DNA from 3 places in the Catenibacterium sp. CAG:290 genome. Region 3 is predicted to be linked to each of the others. Evidence: predicted binding sites of a transcription regulator. Region 3 holds the regulator's gene; each other region holds the start of a gene.
What was found. Region 3 encodes HrcA, which represses chaperone genes, less so after heat shock. Its sites were predicted from a motif close to TTTTAGCACTNNNNNNNNNNNAGTGCTAAAA; they were not measured.
Positions count from the first base shown of each region.

Region 1: the regulator HrcA is predicted to act here: its motif matches at 1,470-1,500, upstream of QVO42_RS06645 (Hsp20/alpha crystallin family protein).
Region 2: the regulator HrcA is predicted to act here: its motif matches at 4,076-4,106, upstream of QVO42_RS04165 (lactonase family protein).

Region 1 covers NZ_FR898827.1:2,099-8,899, reverse strand. The annotation lists gene QVO42_RS06655 (Hsp20/alpha crystallin family protein) at 91-498, opposite strand; gene QVO42_RS06650 (Hsp20/alpha crystallin family protein) at 555-947, opposite strand; gene QVO42_RS06645 (Hsp20/alpha crystallin family protein) at 1,000-1,392, opposite strand; gene QVO42_RS06640 (GH32 C-terminal domain-containing protein) at 1,545-1,808, opposite strand; gene QVO42_RS06635 (LacI family DNA-binding transcriptional regulator) at 1,860-2,840, opposite strand; gene QVO42_RS06630 (DEAD/DEAH box helicase) at 2,842-6,048, opposite strand; gene murB (UDP-N-acetylmuramate dehydrogenase) at 6,113-6,801, opposite strand, start outside.
Region 2 covers NZ_FR898799.1:11,586-18,386, forward strand. The annotation lists gene mnmG (tRNA uridine-5-carboxymethylaminomethyl(34) synthesis enzyme MnmG) at 1-1,269, shown strand, start outside; gene rsmG (16S rRNA (guanine(527)-N(7))-methyltransferase RsmG) at 1,271-1,975, shown strand; gene noc (nucleoid occlusion protein) at 1,947-2,756, shown strand; gene QVO42_RS04160 (hypothetical protein) at 2,760-2,942, opposite strand; gene QVO42_RS04165 (lactonase family protein) at 3,019-4,053, opposite strand; gene QVO42_RS04170 (Lrp/AsnC family transcriptional regulator) at 4,181-4,672, shown strand; gene QVO42_RS04175 (aminotransferase class I/II-fold pyridoxal phosphate-dependent enzyme) at 4,674-5,852, shown strand; gene QVO42_RS04180 (epoxyqueuosine reductase QueH) at 5,849-6,478, opposite strand; gene queA (tRNA preQ1(34) S-adenosylmethionine ribosyltransferase-isomerase QueA) at 6,478-6,801, opposite strand, start outside.
Region 3 covers NZ_FR898862.1:2,037-8,837, forward strand. The annotation lists gene dnaK (molecular chaperone DnaK) at 1-1,022, opposite strand, end outside; gene grpE (nucleotide exchange factor GrpE) at 1,040-1,612, opposite strand; gene hrcA (heat-inducible transcriptional repressor HrcA) at 1,626-2,648, opposite strand; gene hemW (radical SAM family heme chaperone HemW) at 2,774-3,865, opposite strand; gene holA (DNA polymerase III subunit delta) at 3,867-4,826, opposite strand; gene QVO42_RS09050 (ComEC/Rec2 family competence protein) at 4,865-5,770, opposite strand; gene QVO42_RS09055 (ComEC/Rec2 family competence protein) at 5,880-6,801, opposite strand, start outside.

The DNA of each region.
Region 1 (6,801 bases), on a different contig from region 3:
ACCAATAATATATCTGCTGATATATCATCTGACTTAAATTCTAGCATTATTAACTTAATGACATTGAGCTCACGCTTCCTTTTCAAATGCCTATTCAATCATAATAGGTTTCTTTTCTTCAATCTTTTCAGGTTCAGTCTTAGGGAATGTAATCATCAATTCACCATTCTCGAACTTAGCAGTGAAGTCTTCTTCTTTATAGCCCTCACCAACATAGAACTTTCTTGAACAGCTTCCTGTATAACGTTCACTTCTGATAACCTTGCCGTTCTTATCTTTCTCTTCCTTATCCTGATTAGTATTCGCAGAAACTGTTAAGTAACCATCAGTCAAGTCTAGAGAAATATCTTCTTTCTTATATCCAGGAAGAGCGATATTCATTTCGTAGTTGTTGTCTACTTCCTTGATATCACACTGCATTGCATTGGTAGTTGGACGCATCCATCCATCATCAAACATATCATCAAACACATCATAGAAACCAGGTAAAAATCTCATAAGTAACATCTCCTTTATTAAATTTAAACATGGGATTCTTAGTCTCGTGTTATGAACTATTCAATCATAATAGCTTTCTTTTCTTCGATCTTTTCAGGTTCAGTCTTAGGGAAAGTGATCATTAATTCACCATTTTCGAACTTAGCAGCGAAGTCTTCTTCTGTATATCCTTCACCTACGTAGAACTTTCTTGAACAGCTTCCTGTATAACGTTCACTTCTAATAACCTTACCATTACTATCTTTCTCTTCCTTATCCTGATTAGTATTTGCAGAAACTGTTAAATAACCATCAGTAAGATCTAGAGAAATATCTTCTTTATTATATCCAGGAAGGGCAATATTCATTTCATAATTATTGTCTACTTCCTTAATATCACACTGCATTGCATTAGTTGTTGGAGTCATCCAATCATCAAATAAATCATAGAAACCAGGTAAAAATCTCATAAGTAACATCTCCTTTATCAAATTTTAACATGGGATCATTGATCTCGTGTAATTAGTAAATTGTAATTGATTTCTTTTCAACTCTCTTTGGTGCTTCCTTTGGCACAGAAATCATTAATTCACCATTATCAAATTTAGCTTTGATATCTTCTTCGGTAAATCCTTCACCTACATAGAAGCTTCTAGAACAGTTACCACTATATCTTTCACGTCTTACAACACGACCTGCTGTTTCTTCTTTCTTAGCAGCTGCTGATACTTTTAAGTAGCCATCCTTAAGTTCCAAAGAAATATCTTCTTTCTTATATCCAGGAAGAGCGATATTCATTACATAAGTAGTTTCTGTTTCACGAATATCACATAACATGGTATTTGCTTTTGTAGTATTGACTCCTGAATCAAATAAATCATCAAACACATCACTAAAATTTGGATAATATTTCATATTTGTTCGCCTCTCTCAACGTTTTTCTTATTTCTTAGTAACCTCTCTATCGATTACAACTACTATTATAGCCACTCTTTTAGCAAAGTCAACACTTGAGTGCTAAAAATTAGCACTTTCTTTTATAAAGTGCTAAAAAGAAAAGAACCTGCCTATTTGGCAGGTTCTAAGTCAATCGATTTTAATTGATAAGCAGTCATATCAATTTCTTTATTACTTATAATTTCAATAGTATCTGAATTGTTGTAAATACGTGTAGTAAAGGCATAAGCACCATCATTGATGAATAGCTCTAAAGAAGATGTGTCGCTAAACAAAGTCATATTATTCATTTCATGAATTTTAATGTGTTTCACACCACGACCTGAACTGCTTTTATTCATATCAATAGTGAGAAGACCATCTTCATAATTCATATTTACACCTCTTATCGGCATGATACCGATTCCACATTTTTAAAAAAAGCATCAGATACTTCTGACGCTTTCTCCTTCTATAAATGAGAAGTCAATAAGTGTAGCACGTTCGACCTCTTTTTCTTCTATCATATCAAGAATAATCTGTCCAGCCATCTGGCCAGCATGAGCATAATGGAACTTAATAGTTGTAAGAGCTGGGGACATTACAGTAGAAGTCCAATAACCACCAAATCCAGTCACTGAAACATCCTCAGGAATACGTAAACCGTGATCTTTTAGAACCTTCATACATACCATCGCAATTGTATCTGTTGCACAGATGATGGCAGTAGGGCATGTATGATTCTTTAAGTAATCATTGAGTTTATCCATTGTCTTTTCAGCAGAGAAGTCTGTTTCTAGAAAATAAGGATGTACATCCTGTAAGCCATCATAAACACCCTGTCTACGAATGACTCCTACAGCCACATCTTTTCTACTTACTCCTGCATATACAACATTCTTATGACCATTAGAATAAATATACTCACCTATCTTATAGCCTGCTTCATAATCATTATTGATAACACTCACGCCATCATCATAAGACTGAGCCATAAAGACAATAGGAACAGAACTCTTAGAGGTAATATCTCTATGTGCCATTGTGATAGAAGTGGCAAGAAGAATAATACCATCCACTCTTAATTGCATAAGTTTAGTAATAGATTTGATTTCATCGAGTTCATCATGATTAGTATTAATAATGATTGTCGTATAATGATGCTTCTTTAAGAACTGATCAATATTCATCATCATACGACTAGAAGCATATGAAGTAAGAGTAGGGCATACAATACCAACAGTATGTGTCTTGTTGGCTTTTAAATTTGCAGCAAGCACATTAGGCTCATAATCATATTCTTTTACAATCTTTTCTATCTTCTGACGTGTTTCTTCTTTTACATAGCCACCATTAAAATAACGAGAAACAGTTGTTTTAGACACACCTGCAACTTTTGCGATATCGGCCATAGTCATCTTCTTCATGCTAATCCTCACTAAATAAACTCATGATTTCTTCACCACTCATAGTCGTAATAGAACCACTGTTACCTTCCACAAAACGATCAGCTAAATCCTTCTTAGCTGCCTGTAATGTCTGAATCTTTTCTTCAATAGAATCAGCCATAATTAACTTATATACAAATACTTTATTCTTCTGTCCAATACGATATGCTCTATCTGTTGCCTGGTTCTGTGCAGACATATTCCACCAAGGGTCAAAGTGAATAACACCTTCTGCTGCAGTGAGGTTTAAACCAGTACCTCCTGCTTTTAAACTAATTAAGAAGACTGTTGTATCATCATTCTGATAAGCATCTACTAAACCTTTACGATCCGCTTTATCAGTATCACCAGTCAACATATAATAAGATGTCTTACTCTTATCTAATTCTTTCGCAAGAAGATTCAATAAGCTCTTAAATGATGAGAATACAATAATCTTCTTGTTATTGTCTTTATATGTTTGAATAATATTTAAACATGCTTCCATCTTAGAAGACATATGTTTTACATCATCAAAGACAATACGAGGTTCACAGCAGATCTGTCTTAACTTTGTCAACATAGCAAGAATCTGAATACGATCCTTAGAACCATCTAAAGTCTTTAATAACTGATTGGCCTGTGCTAAATGAGCTAAATAGAGCTTCTTTTCATCTTCACTGAAGTCTACAAGTACAGTATTTTCAATCTTATCAGGTAAATCTTTTAATACTTCATTTTTCGTACGTCTTAATACAAAAGGTGAAATCATCTTCTGCAATTGTGTCTGAACCTCTTCATCATGATCCTTGACAATAGGTGCTTCATAATGAGATTTAAAATAACGATAGTTATATAAATAGTCTTTATTTAAGAAATCAAAGATGGACCACAATTCAGCAAGTGAGTTTTCAATAGGTGTACCAGTTAACGCATAGCGCTGTTTACCTTCTAATGATTTGACTGCAATCGCATTCTTAGTCTTCTGATTCTTAATATACTGTGCTTCATCTAAAACAATAAAATCAAATACAATATCCTTATATTGTTCATAATCCTTACGAATATAATCATAAGAAGTAATCATTACATCAAACTGCTTATAGTTTTTAATAATCTCTTTACGTTCTTTTGCGCTACCCATTACACAAGTCACCTTTAAATGAGAAGAGAACTTATTAAACTCATCCAACCAGTTTAAAATCAATGAAGCAGGACAAATAATAATAGAAAAGTGATGTTCATTACTTTCTAATAAACTCATAATCTGGATTGTTTTACCTAAACCCATATCATCTGCAAGAATACCACCAAAATGTAGATCATTCATAGTAGAAAGCCATTGGAAACCTTCTTTCTGATAATCTCTTAATATGGCATCATAACGTTCATTTAATTTATGTTTATGATGTGTATAGTTCTTTAAATGATCCAATACGTCCTTAAATGATTCTTCACGATTGACCTGTACATACTGGAAGTCCTGTGTTGCTAAGTCCATTTGACAAGCTCTATTTAGATTTAAATCAATTGTACCATCTTCAGAAATATCTTTAGGTAGAATATGATACTGATCCATCATATTGCCTAACTCATCTAATTCATGTGTATCAATATATAATAACTGACCATTCTTTAAACGATGATAACGTTTCTTTTTCTTATGACTTGCAATAATATTAGCTAATTCTTCTTTAGGCACATCTAAAGAATCTAAGTCCATTTCTAATAGATTATGAGAGACCTTGATACCAACAGATAAGTTCATAGACTTCTTAGAACCAATCGCTTGTAAAGAATCAGATACATAAACATCTGTCATCTTATTAAGATGTCCTAAACCATCATGAATCATATCTATTGTTTCATCACGATGTGTATCAAAACGCATAGGTCCTGACATATCATCAGGATTATATTTCTCTAAGAAACTAATAATGAGATCTGCTTTTAAAGAATGAGGTACATCTTCTTTAAGAAGATCATGTGTTCCATCCTCATATGTTCCAATTAGGCTAACTAAAGCATATTCGTCTTCATCTACATCTGCATAGATTTCTAGATGTGATTCTTCCTGAATTGTATCCTCTAAACCTACATACTCAATATATTTCTTTGTAGGAGAAATAATATAACGAGTAAAGTTTTCTAACTGTTCATGCGCTACATAAAGACGCTGTAATGTATCAAAACGATTCAATAACTCAATAGTAACACCCTGTTTATCGAAAGGATAACGAGTGATAGTGAATTCTGAAGGTGTATATTGATATAAACATCTCTTACCAGCAAAATAAGGTGCTATATTTGTTTCTAGTTCTAGAATTGTATCATGTTTATCTTTAGTCACTGATACCATAGGATGTAATTCACCCTCTATACATTTAAAAGCATGTAAAGATGCAGGAATAGTTGTAAGCAACTCCCATAAAGCATCAATATTCTCATTATCAATGAATAACGTATTATTATTAGTAAGATGAGAATGATAGAATCTCAGAATAAATTGGTAAATCTTTTTAGATGGTTCATCTAGAATATCAGGATTATGAACAAAAGATAAAGTCTTTCCATAAGCATGATATTCATTATTCTGCATTTGTGATACAAAGTTAGGAATACTCTTTACAATATAATCTCTTGCACGGCCTACCTTAAATGTGATATTAAAATTCCATCCATCTGCACGAAGCAGCTTTAAATGAACGGGTGTAGAACTTACAGGTGTAAACTGATTGACTAACTGATTCTTAATATAATCAGTCAATGCATTGGTTTCCTTTTCTCTTTCCATTCTTCTAAATTCAGCCATCTGTTGTTCCCATAAAAGACGTTCTCTCATAGCACTCTTCTTTTCTTCCTGTGCACGCTTTTCTAAATCAACAGCATAACGATAAGGGAATGTATTGGGAGATAACTCCTGAACCTTTAAAATAAGGGCTCCTATATGTCCACAGGCTGTATATTCATCAGCATATATACAATTACAGTCTGTTGATACTATTTTAGAATTGGGATTCACAAGAACACGGGGAAGATAGATATTACCATTAATCATAACTTTACCAGATATATGATAATAACCACGATTATCTATAGTGATAGAAACATTTACAACATAATCTCTTCGATAGTATTCTCGTGCAATATCACGGTTACGTGCTCTAGATACAACACGTTCAAATTCATTGTCAGTGATAAATAACATAGCAATTCCTCCTAATCTAACTAATTATATCATAAGAAAGAACACAAAAAAACTGGAATAAATCTTATTCCAGTTCAACAGGTTCCTGTTTTAGAGTTAGACCATATTTCTTTTCAATAATAGAAACAATTTCTTCTCTTGCCTGTTTTAAGTGAGCATAGCTTTGTGCACTTTCATTAATTAAGATCAGTGCAGCTTTTTCTGGTACACGCATACCATAAAATGATTTACCCTTTAATCCAGCATGGTCTATTAACCATCCAGAAGGGACTTTATTACCTTCCCAGACAGGAACATTCATACTTCTTAAACGTTCTGCTTCAGCATCATCTAAATAAACATTCTTAAAAAATGATCCAGAACTAGCCATTTCTTCTGGTTTAGGTAACTTAGACCAGCGTATTTCAGTAACCATCTTTCTAATAGATTTAGGAGAAAAATCAGTAATCTGATGTTCTTCTACATAACTCTGTAAAGAAGTATAGAAAGGAGGAGTAAGTCTATCATGACTCAAATGAATTCTCATAGAGATAATCAAATAACGTCCAGCATCTTTACCCTGATTAAAGATACTTTGCCTATAACCTAGATTCATATCTTCTTTCTTAATAGTGACATACTTTTCTTCTTTTAAATCATAAGCATGTACAGATTCTAATACTTGTTCTATTTCCTGACCATAAGCACCTACATTTTGGACAGGTGCAGCACCGACAGTACCAGGAATAGCACTTAATGCTTCAATACCAGATA
Region 2 (6,801 bases), on a different contig from region 3:
CCTCGTGTAGAAATCAATTCTATTGATTATTCAAAAACAACAGTACAGCCTGGTACAGATGCGAAACTTTCATTCTCATATGAAACAACACATTTCACACCAGTAGAAGATCAGACTGTATGTTACTTAACATATACAACGGCAGAAACACATAAACTCATTAGAGATAATCTAGATAAATGTGCGATGTTCTCAGGACTTATTAAAGGTATTGGACCACGTTATTGTCCATCTATTGAAGATAAGGTTGTTAAGTTTGCGGATAAGGAAAGACATCAGATCTTCCTAGAACCAGAATCTAAGGAAATGAATACAATCTATGTACAGGGATTCTCTACATCAATGCCTCATGATATTCAGGAAAAGCTGGTACATTCATTACCAGGACTTGAAAACTGCACTATTTTAAAATACGCATATGCGATTGAATATGATGCGATTGATCCATTACAGTTATGGCCTAGTCTAGAAACAAAGGTTTTAAAAAATCTCTTTACTGCAGGTCAGATCAATGGTACTTCAGGTTATGAAGAAGCAGCAGGTCAGGGTCTTATTGCCGGTATTAATGCGTCTAAGAAGGTAAAGGGCAATAAACCTTTAATCTTGAAACGTGATGAAGCTTATATTGGTGTATTGATTGATGACTTAGTGACTAAAGGTACTAAAGAACCATATCGTATGTTAACAAGTCGTGCTGAATATAGATTATTATTAAGACATGATAATGCGGATGAAAGATTAAGAAAATATGGCCATGATGCAGGTCTTGTAAATGATGAAGTCTATTCACGTTATCTAGATAAAATGAATCGTATCCATGCTGAAATAGAACGTCTTGATACCATTCATTTCTCACCTAAGAGTGAAATCAATGACCTCTTAGAAGAGAAGGGCTCAACACGTTTAAAAGAAGGTGTAACTGCCCGTGCTATTCTTCAAAGACCAGAATTAGTTTATGAAGACTTATTACCTTATATTGAACATGTTGACTTAACTGAAGAAGAAATGAGAAGAGTCACTATTCTTATTAAATATAAGGGATATATTGAAAAAACACTAAGACAAGTAGAAAAAGTAAAGAATATGGAAGAAAAGCAGATTCCTGCTGACTTAAACTATGATGATGTATTAAACTTATCATTAGAAGCAAGACAGAAACTAAAGAAGGTCAGACCTGTCACTATTGGTCAGGCAACACGTATTTCTGGTATTAATCCTGCAGATATTTCTGTTTTACTTATTCACTTAAAAACACAATACGGAGATTAATATGACACAACAAGAATTTATTGTGAGCTTAGAAGAAAAAGGCATTGTGCTTTCAGAAAAACAGATTGAACAGTTTGAAAAGTATTATGAAATACTTGTAGAATGGAATGAGAAGATGAATTTAACCGCTATTACAGATAGAGAAGGTGTTTATTTAAAACACTTCTATGATTCTCTTACAATTGCGTTTGATTTCCCATTCTCTAATCAAACAATCTGCGATGTAGGTGCAGGTGCTGGATTCCCTTCAGTTCCACTTAAAATCGTTTATCCAGAATTAAATGTCACTATTGTAGATTCTTTGAATAAGAGAATTACATTCTTGAATCATTTATTTAAAGAATTAGAATTAGATCATATTCAAGCAGTTGCATCACGTGCTGAAGATTTCTGTAAAGATCATCGTGAATCATTTGATATTGTCATGGCACGTGCGGTTGCAAGATTAAATATCTTAGATGAACTTTGTCTCCCATTAGTGAAGAAAGATGGTTACTTCCTTTCATTAAAAGGACTCAAAGCCCTTGAAGAATTAAAAGATGCGAAGGGAGGCATAAAGGTACTTGGAGGAGAAGTGATGGATGATTTTACTTTTACTTTAAGTGATCAGAATGATCATCGTCATAACATCGTGATCAAGAAAGTGAAATCAACACCTGCAAAGTACCCAAGAAACTATGGACAAATTAAGAAGAAGCCTTTATAGAAAGAAAAGGAACGTTATTAAAGATGCTTATTGTTTCTTAGACATCAATGATATTGTTGCGAATAAGGAACAGCCAAGAACTCATTTTGAAGATGAGAAGATCCAGGAACTCGCTGAATCTATTATGCAGAATGGTCTCTTACAGCCTATCGTAGTCAGAGAATATGAAGGTAAATATCAGATTGTTGTAGGGGAAAGAAGATACCGTGCCTGTAAACTAGCAGGTATTACAGAAGTACCATGTATTATTCAGGAACTTGATGACAATCAGACTGCCAATGCCGCATTAGTAGAAAATATTCAAAGAGAAAATCTTTCAGCGATAGAAGAAGCCTTAGCTTATCAGCAGATTTTAGATACACAGGGTTTAACACAAGCCCAACTCGCTGAAAAGGTAGGTAAGAAGCAGTCTACAGTAGCTAATAAACTTAGACTCTTAAAGCTTCCTATCACTGTACAGGAATCAGTTAAGAAAAAAGAAATCTCTGAAAGACATGCCCGTGCTTTATTAAAACTAGAAGATACAGCACAACAAAATAATATGTTGAAGGAGATTCTTGAACAGAATTTGACTGTCGATGAAACAGAAAAAAGAATTGCGAAACTATTAACACCTAAAAAAGAAAAACCACGTGTACGTAAATTCTCTAGAAGTGTTAAAATTGCAATCAATACAATCAATCAAGCAGTAAAGATGGTCACTGATGCAGGAACTGATGTAGAAGAAAACATCGATGAAACAGATGACGAAGTCATCATTACTCTAAAAGTAAAGAAGTAGGTCCTAATTATTAGGATCTACTTCTTTTTTAAATCTTTCTGGAATTCTATTATGGAACACAATATCCATAACTTCATCATAACTAAATTCATAACATTCATCTGTTTCAGTTACATGTATTCTTAATACATCACCTCTCTCTGCTTCTGTTAAGAATAAATATAAATTTCTCATCAATTCTTCCATAGAGAACCTCCTATATATTTATTCTCAAAGAATCTTTAAATTACTTAATGATATATTAAAAAAGATTGAGCTAAGCTCAATCTTCAACACATACGCATACAGGTGCAGGAATCTCTAATTCAGAATCTGTCATCAATAGCTTTTCATTCTCTTCATCAAAAGTAAGTACCTGAAGTTTATTATCTTCCTGTGCACCTACAATAACATACTTATCATCAATAATATTGAAGTCTCTTGGTTCTTTACCAGTATGTACCATATAAAGTAAAGAAATCTTACCATTCTCTTTATTGACTCTATATAAGGCAATAGAATTATGACCTCTATTAGAAATAAGTAGATGTTCTCCACTCTTTGTGAGATGAATTGCGGCAGCTGCATTAAATCCCTTAAAATGACGTGGAACACAATGAATGGCCTGAACTAAACTCATACGACCCTCATTATATTTAAAGACCATGATCTTATTCGCAATCTCATTAATGAGATAACCAAAACGTCCATCCTGTGAGAAAATCAAATGTCTAGGACCAGAACCAGGTACAACATTTACTGTATAATCTGTATTCTCTTTAAGAACACCATCTTTATAATTGTACATCACAATCTTATCAGCACCTAAATCTACAGCATATAAGAAACGTCTGTCAGGTGTAAAACCTACATTATGTACATGAGGTGCAGTCTGTCTCTTTAATAAATCAGGCCCCATACCAGTATGTCTCACAGCACCAATCTTATGATCAATACGATAATTTTCTAGTTTATAAGCAGCTGTTGCACCAACATGATAGTTTGCAGCAAAGATATACTTATTATCATCAGAGATACATAAATGTGTATAACTTCTACCAGAAGAAGAATAGTTATTATTAAGAATCAATTCATTCTTATGAATACTAAAACTTCCTAATCCTCCACCTTCATTATTAGATCTTGCATTCTTATAAGATACATAAAGTTCTTTATTCTTCGTAATCAGATATGATGGAAAATCTTGAGTTAAAATCTGTTGTATTTTCTTTAATTCTAATGTTTCTTCATTAAAAGAAACGATATAGATTCCTTTATCGTTACCTTTACCGTAACTTGCAACATAAAACGTTTTCATAGGACACCTCCACATGAAAATATTTTATCACAATTATTCTCTATTTACTAATGAGTTTCATTATTATAAAATGATTGTACAATAGTCAAAGGAGGACAAAAGGTTGGATAATAAGGAACTTTTATCTATGAGTGATGGTCTTTTAATTCAATTATTACAGAAAAATGCAAGATATAAGGTTTCTGACCTAGCCGCCGCGCTAGCAGAATCTAAAGACAGCATTGTAGAAAGATTAAATAGACTAGAAAAAGAGAAGATTATTTGTGGTTACCATACTATTGTCAACTGGGACAAGACAAATACTGAACTTGTGACTGCGATGATTGAGATTAATGCGATTCCTGAAAGAGAATATGGTTATGATCGTATTGCGTCACACATTTATAAGTACGAAGAAATTGAAACAATGTATTTATTATCTGGTGATTATGATTTTATGTGCATTGTAAAGGGTCGTACTATGCAGGAAGTCGCGCACTTTGTTGCATCTAAATTAGCATGTATTCCTGGTGTTACAGGAACAAAAACAACATTTGTGTTAAAGCCATATAAGACAGATGGACATGTCCTAGTAGATGATGAAGATGGTAAAAATACGCGACTGGTGGTGACTCCATAAAATGGATTATGAGAAGAAATTAAGTACTGCAGCACAAACTATTAAACCAAGTGGTATTCGTAAGTTCTTTGATCTTGCGAACCAGATGGAAGGTGTTATTTCATTAGGTGTAGGGGAACCTGATTTTGCGACACCTTGGAAGATTAGAGAAGCTGCAATCTATTCAATTGAAAAAGGACGTACTTTCTATACTGCAAACAGAGGTTTATTAGAATTACGTCAGGAAATTAGTAATTATTATTATCGTCGTTTTGGTGTACATTATGATCCTGAAAATGAAATTATTGTGACTGTAGGTGGTTCAGAAGGTATCGATATCGCAGTAAGAGCCTTAATGAATCCAGGTGATGAAATGATTATCTTAGACCCAGGATATGTCGCTTATGAACCAAGTGTTATTCTTTCAGGAGGAGTACCTGTAAGAATTCACCTAGAAGAAAAAGATGAATTCAAATTAACACCTGAAAAGCTCAAAGCAGCTATTACACCAAAAACAAAGGTCATGTTGATCAACTTCCCATCAAATCCAACAGGTGGGGCAATGACAAGAGAAGACTATGAGAAACTTGTACCGATTATTAAAGAATCAGGTATTATCGTTATATCAGATGAAATTTATGCAGAATTAAGTTATGAAGAACCATTTAGTACATTGGCTTCATTCCCAGAAATCAGAGATCAGATTGTTGTCATCAATGGTTTCTCTAAAGCTTATGCTATGACAGGCTGGAGATTAGGTTATGTCCTTGCAAACCCAGTACTCTCTAAGGCAATGTGTAAGATTCATCAGTATATTATCATGTCAGCACCTACTGGTGCACAATATGGTGCAATAGATGGACTGAGACATTGTGATAAAGAAGTAGAAGAAATGAGAGCCTCTTATCTCTCACGTAGAAACTTCCTTGTAAAAACATTTAATGATATGGGACTTCATACATTTAACCCAATGGGTGCTTTCTATGTATTCCCATGTATCCGTTCTACAGGACTCACATCTGAAGAATTCTGTGAAGAACTATTAAATGATCAGAAGGTAGCCTGTGTACCAGGTACAGCCTTTGGTGATGCTGGAGAAGGATTTATTCGTGTCTCTTATGCATACTCACTAGAAGAATTAAAAATTGCGACTGAGAAGATTAAACTATTCTTAGATAACTTAAAAAACAGATCTCATTAGAGGTCTGTTTTTTCTCTTTCTAGCATCTCCTGATAGCTATAAACACAGCCACAGTAGTTCTGTCTATACATATGATATTCATCACTCATACGTGTTGATTTCAAATAACCATTATCCTTCTTAAAATCACTATGAAGGAATTTTGGCGTTTCTAGATCTAAATCATCACCAATCTCATTGATCCATTGGCTATTCTTATGAGGAGAAACAGACAACACAGTTGTCCAATAATCAAAACCATGCATTCTAGCATAATCTCTTGCTTTCTCCATTCTTACTTTATAACACACATAACAGCGGTAGCCCTTTTCCCCAGTATCCTTATATGGCGCAATATGCGTTAAATACTCTTCAGGATCATAGGCATCTTCTACCACTTGTACATTCTGGTTCTCTTTATCATTGAACTCTTTCACAAATCTTTCTAACTCAGATTCACGACGATGATACTCATCAGCAGGGTAGATATTACTATTTGTATAATAAATAGTAATATCAAAGTACTGACATAACTCTTTAATTACATTAGAAGAACAAGGACCACAGCATGCATGAAGCAATAACTTTGGACGTCCTTCTAAATGTTTAAGAGTCTCCAACATCACTAAACGATAATTCTGTTTCATTAGTGAATAAACATTGCATCACCAAATGAGAAGAAACGATACTTCTCATTTACTGCAATCTTATAGGCATTTAAGATATGTTCTCTACCTGCAAGAGCACTTACAAGCATCACTAATGTAGATTTAGGAAGATGGAAGTTTGTGATCAATGCATCAATACCAGTAAATGTATAACCAGGATAAATAAAGATATTTGTATTTTCATGAGTTGCTTTGAAGCATCCATATTTAGAATGGTTGGCTTCTAGTGTACGGCAAGAAGTAGTACCCACCGCAATAATACGTCTACCTTCTTTTTTAGCCTGATTTAATTTTTCAGCGAC
Region 3 (6,801 bases):
ACTACTTCATCAGGGTTAACTGACTTGTTAGGTTCTTTTCCTAATAATCTCTTAACTGATTCCTGTACTGCAATAATACGAGTAGAACCACCAACTAATAAGATCTGATCGATTTCAGATGCAGATACTTTCGCATCAGTTAATGCCTGTCTTACTGGAACTTCTGTTTTAGCAACTAAATCAGCTGTTAATTCATCAAATTTAGCTCTTGTAAGAGTCATATCTAAATGAAGTGGTCCATTAGCACCAGCAGTGATATATGGTAATGAGATCTGAGTCTGCATCATACCAGATAGGTCTTTCTTAGCTTTTTCTGCAGCATCTTTAACTCTCTGCATAGCCATCTTATCAGCACTTAAATCAACACCGTTTTCTTTCTTGAATTCAGAAACCATGTAGTCCATAACTTTCTTATCGAAGTCATCACCACCTAAGCGGTTGTTACCTGCAGTAGCTAATACATCAAATGTACCATCATATAAGTCAAGGATAGAAACATCGAATGTTCCTCCACCTAAGTCATATACTAATACTTTCTGTTCCTGTTCAGTTTTATCTACACCGTAAGCAAGTGCAGCAGCTGTAGGTTCGTTGATAATACGTTCAACATCAAGACCTGCAATCTTACCAGCATCCTTAGTAGCCTGACGCTGAGCATCATTGAAGTAAGCTGGAACTGTGATAACAGCCTTAGTTACTTTTTCACCCAAATAACTTTCAGCAGTAGCCTTTAAGTTCTGAAGAATCATTGCTGAAATTTCTTCTGGTGTATAATCACGACCATTTACATGTTCTTTATAGTTTGTACCCATATGTCTCTTGATTGATGCTACAGTATCAGGATTTGTAACAGCCTGACGCTTTGCAGCTTCACCAACGATGATTTCACCGTTCTTGAATGCAACAACTGATGGAGTTGTTCTCATTCCTTCTGGATTTGCAATAACTTTTGCTTCACCATTTTCCATAACACTGACACATGAATTTGTTGTACCTAAATCAATACCAATAATTTTACTCATAATAAGTTCTCCTCCTATTAATCCTTATTCACTTTCACTAAAGTTGCTCTAATTACTCTATCTTTTAACATATAACCTTTTTGTAATTCTTCAGTCACAATATTTGGACCAAAGTCAGGATTATCATCCTGCATAACTGCCTGGTGCATATTTGGATCAAATTCCTTACCCTGCGCTTCAATCACAGTTACACCATTCTTGCCTAAAATATTCATTAACTGGTTCAAAATCATCTTGTTACCCTTAAGAATATTCTTACCTTCTTCGCTTTCAGGTTCAACAGTTAATGATCTTTCATAGTTATCAATAACTGGTAATAACTCTTCAATAAAAGACTGCATTGCATACTTTAACTGATTCGCATGTTCATTTTTAAGTCTTTTCTTTAAGTTTTCCATATCAGCGAATACTTTATAATAATCTGTCTTCCACTTGTTGATTTGAGATTCTAAATCCTTAATCTTTTCATCTTTAGGATCTACTGTTTCTTCAGCTGTTTCTTCAGTTGTCTCTTCTTTTACTTCTTCAGCTTCTTCCTTAGTAGTTTCTTCAACAGTTTCTTCTGTTTCTTTCTTCATTTCTTCTGCCATGGTCTCACCTCTTCTACTCATCATTTTCCTTGATGATTCTTTCTATATTTTCAGTAATATATTCTACAAGCGATACAACTTTCTTGTAAGGCATACGTGTTGGACCGATTACAGAAATCGTTCCTTTACTAGCTCCTCCTGTATCAAAAGAAGATGAAATAACTGATACATCATCAAGTCCAGATACATTTGAATCATCACCAATTAATACCTTGATACCATCATCATCAGTTGGTGCTAAGAAATTCCAGTTTGATGAATTTTCAAATGCACTCACTAATTTTCTTAACTTGTTGACATCATTGTATTCTGGTTGATACAACAAATGATCTTTACCAGAGAAATATACATTGTTTCTTGCAAACTTCATAAATGCTTCTAAGAAAGCATTAAACAAGATTTCATGTTCCTTGATTCTCGTATTGAGGATTGGCTTGACATCGTTTTCTAATCTATCTGCCACCTGATTGATTGGTGTTCCAACTAATGTGTCATTCATTACCGCCACACAAGATTGTAAATCATCCAAACTCAATGTCTCAGATAAAGTGAAAACTCGATTTTCTACATGTCCCTTATCCGTTACAATAATCGCAGTGACATTACGCGTCCCAATTGGAACAAGTGTAATGTTCTGCAGACATTCATAACTTGAATTAGGTCCTAGAGCAACCGCCGTCAGATCAGTCAACTGGCTTAACATTTCACAGCTTTCTTTAATCAAACTATTCAATGATTGATGTGTATCACTAAAGATCGTTGCAACCTGATTCTTTACCTGTTCGTCGACATTTGGCTGAAGCAAAGTATTTACATAATAGTAATATCCCTTCTTGGAAGGAACACGACCAGAAGATGTATGTGTCTTCACTAGAAAGCCAAGTTCTTCAAGCTTGCTCATTTCATTTCGAATAGTGGCGCTTGAATATGGTAATTCATATTTTGTCATTAGAAGCTTAGATCCAACAGGTTCTGCTGTTTCAATAAACTCTTCGACAATATATTTAAATATAAGCATTTGTCTTGCCGAAAGCATTCCCAAGCACCTCCTTAGCACTCTTTTTCCTCTTGTGCTAGATTCATTATACCTTCTTTTTTAGCAGTGTCAAGACTTTAGTGCTAGTTTATATCAAAAAGGGTTTCTCTTATTTGAGAAACCACTTATTCTGGTAAGAAATCTAGAAGAATGGAATTAAGAAGATCGAGTGTATCATTTGTTTTCAAATGATTGTTTTCAATAATCAACGAATGATTACCTAGGTTCTTAGTAAGAGCTTCTTTATAGACATCTTCTACAGAACAATGATATCTTCTTTTAAATTCATCAAGGTCTAATCCTTCTTTTAGACGTAAAGACATCATAAGATGATTAAACATTGTATCTTCAATTGTTTCTTTTTCTATATATATTGTATTCTTCCCCTTCAAGTAATCAGTAAGACTACGCGAGTGAGAAATAAGTTCATCATCTATTTTACCTGTCGCACCAATGCCCACACCATAATAATTATCATAATGCCAATAAACTTTATTATGTTCTGATTCATGATTTCCTAACGCAAAGTTAGAGACTTCATAGCGATGAAAACCAGCATGAGAAAGTGTCTCTACAATATAATCACTCCACTTTCCTTCTGTCTCTTCATCAAGAGGTTCATAGTTATCATAAAGTCTTGTATGTTCCTCCAATATAAGTGAATAATAAGATAAATGATTAATAGGAAGTGATAAGGCAGTCTTTAAATCTTCTTGGACATCTTCTAATGTCTGATTAGGAAGTCCATACATAAGATCAATAGAGATATGCTTAAAGCCTATAGAGCATGCATTTCTTATTACTTCTTTCGCAATATCAGAAGTATGATAACGTTCAATCCTTTTTAATAAATCATTATTAAATGTCTGTACACCAACGCTTATTCGATTCACACCATGAGTATGCATACATTCTAGTTTATCAAGCGTTGCTGATTCAGGATTGACTTCTATTGTATATTCGAGAGTATCATCCCCTACAAAAGGATCAACCATACTTAATAATGCATCTAATTGATTTAAAGAAAGAGCACTTGGTGTTCCTCCTCCTATATAAATAGTTCTCATTATATGATGAGGAAGTGCATCAAGTTCTTCCTTTAATCGTTCTAGATATTTTAAGACAAACTCTTCAAGATAATAGACCTTTGCGAAATCGCAATAAGAACAGATATGATCACAAAAAGGAATATGAATATAAAGTGCTTTTGTTTCCATATTATATCCTCATCAAGAAAAGTTCTAGTCCTCTAAATTTATCTACTGTACCTGTCTTGATTGCATAATCTAGTTCTGATAAGGCATAGAGTTTTTCCATCAGTTCAGTGATATCAAAATGTGCTGCATTTTTACGAATTGGATAGATAGCACGAGGATTAAGACCTAATGCTGAAGCAATATCATTATCACGATATCCCTTTTTACTCATAATAGAAACCTGATAGAGATTACGTAATGCATTCGCAATTAAACCAATGAGTTCTAAAGGATCATGTTTCTTAGAGATTAAGTCTTGATAAACACGCATTGTATTTCTTAAATCATGAGCTAATAATGCATTGGTTAACTTAAAGACATCCTCTTCAACGCGTGGTGGAACCAATCTTTCAACATCTTCTTTCTTTATACTATGTGTATAGAGACATAATTTTTCTACCTGATTAGAAATAGTGAGAAGATCATTTCCACAGCGGTCTAGTAATAAAGCAAGAGCATTGTCTTCAATAGAGGCATTTCTATGAACAATGGCTTCTCTAGTAGCCTTATAAAGCTGATTGAAGGTTAATTTCTCTATTTCATACCATTTCGCGTTTTTACGTAATGATTTAACTACTTTTTTTCTTTCATCAAAGTTACGCTGATCATGATATATTACAAATAATGTTGTTGGATTATCATGTTCAATATAATCTAAAAATAACTTGATATCTTCATCTGTAACTAGCTTCTTTTTAGGCTTCTCTTTTGTGAGAAAGATTGGATTCTTTAATACAACCATCTTATATTCTGTTAAGAAAGGTTGTGTTAAAGCATCTTCAATAATGTCCTTCATTGGTGTTTCACCTGCATGATAGACCATATAGTTCATATCATCACTTGTACATTGATATTTCTTTTTTAAGTCTCCTAATCTTTGTGCAAGTAACAGTTTTTCTTCTCCATATAATACAATATTCATAATTCTCCATCCTTTTGTCCTATTCTACCATAAATTTATTAATAGCGGTAAATAAGATGTTCTCCTAAATAAGTGATAATAGAAAAGCTGCCATCAAGATCTGTACGCAGTATTTTAATCTTTCTTTCTTCTAATCGTTTAATGACAATATGAGCTGGATGCCCATAGAGATTATGTTCTCCTACACCAATCATTGCAATACGAGGATGAACCATTTGAAAGAATGTTACAGAAGAAGAATAACCACTGCCATGATGTGCAACCTTTAAGACATCCACATCTATTTTCCCATATTTCTTATAGAGGTCTTCTTCTACATTACTTGGGATATCGCCTGTAAATAAATAATTATAGCCTCCTGTTGTGACTAACATCACTAATGAGTTTTCATTAGTAGAAGGATAGATAACATCACTTTTGAGCATCTTGATTGTAATGAGTTTATTCTTCTCTTCTTTTTGATAGGTATCAACAACACGCTTGACTTTATATTTCTTCTTTAATGAATCTAATGCACCATAGTGATCATAATCATGATGAGAGATATAAACTCTATCAATACACGGAACACCTTGAGATTTAAGAAATGGAATCACATTATGTGAGGCTATGTCATATTCCCTATTACCACCTGTATCAATCAAATAATTTCCTTGATTAAAAGGCAGACGAATGAGTGAACAATCTCCCTGTCCTACATCAATAGTAGAGACCTGCGTGTAAGGTTTATAGATACTATATATATGGAAGCTGATTAGTAGTGCGCACAACAATGACATAGAAAATTGAATACTCTTTTTTTCTTCTAATAATAAGAAGATATTAAACAAGATAATGTAATAAAGAATAATAAATGAGAGTGTTGGTTTTTGAAAGATGATTTCTGCATTGAATGAAGTAATAAAGGTAAGAATCATCTGCTGGTAGCCAATCATCATCTTCATAATGAGATCTATTGGAAAAATAAGAGAGAGAAGTGTCACAACATAGAAACAGGATATAAAAGGAGAAAGAAGAACTGTTAAGAAATAAGAAAAGATATTAATCGAGAAATTAAGTGAGAGGACAATAGGAATACCACCTAAATAAATAAATAAGGAAAGAGCGATATGGGAAATGTTTGGTCATAATGACAAGAAAATAAATAAAATATGAAAAGACAAAAGAAATACTAAAGATGATATAAGGATTCTTGATAACATTAACTAAAACAAGAAATGATAAAACATCTAGCTGATTGAACTTCTCCTTCACAAGATCATAAATTACTAACATATAAAAAGCACGATAAAGAGATATATTATAAGGTATAGAAAAAACATAAAAGGCTATAAGTACTTTAATGATGATATCTGCAATATCATCACGTATAAATGATTTAATAAGACTGAGACATTTATAGAGTAAATGAATATGCATTCCTGAAAGAGCAAACATATGTACGAGAGAAAGACTTGTGAGGAATGAATAGTCTTCTTTAATAGCTTCATCCTTAATGCCTAAGATAAATAGCTTCTGATAGCTTTTAATAGATTTTGAGGAAGAAAACTGTTTTTCTAGCAATTGATAAAAGGAGGGATGAGATGAGACAGAAGTAATATGGGTGATTTTAGCCTTTGCGACGATGTTGTTAGCTTTGAATGAATGATATTCATCATAACCTATAGGATCTTTACGATGATTGATTTCTAGAAAGTTCAATTTAACGAGTACTTCATCATTATATTGAAACTTATGATCTGTATAAGCTTTAATCTTCCCATAATCTGTATTTAAAATAACATAATTATCTCTTATATCTTTCACTTTTCCAGAAACAATAGAAGGCACTTCCGGTGAAGTCACTGGTCTTAATATAATAGGTAATAAAAAAAGAAGAAATAACATCTTTCTTCCAAATCGTTTTACTAGATAAATTAAATAAGCTAATAGAAATATATAAAATAAAGGATGAACAAGATAAGCAACAGATAGT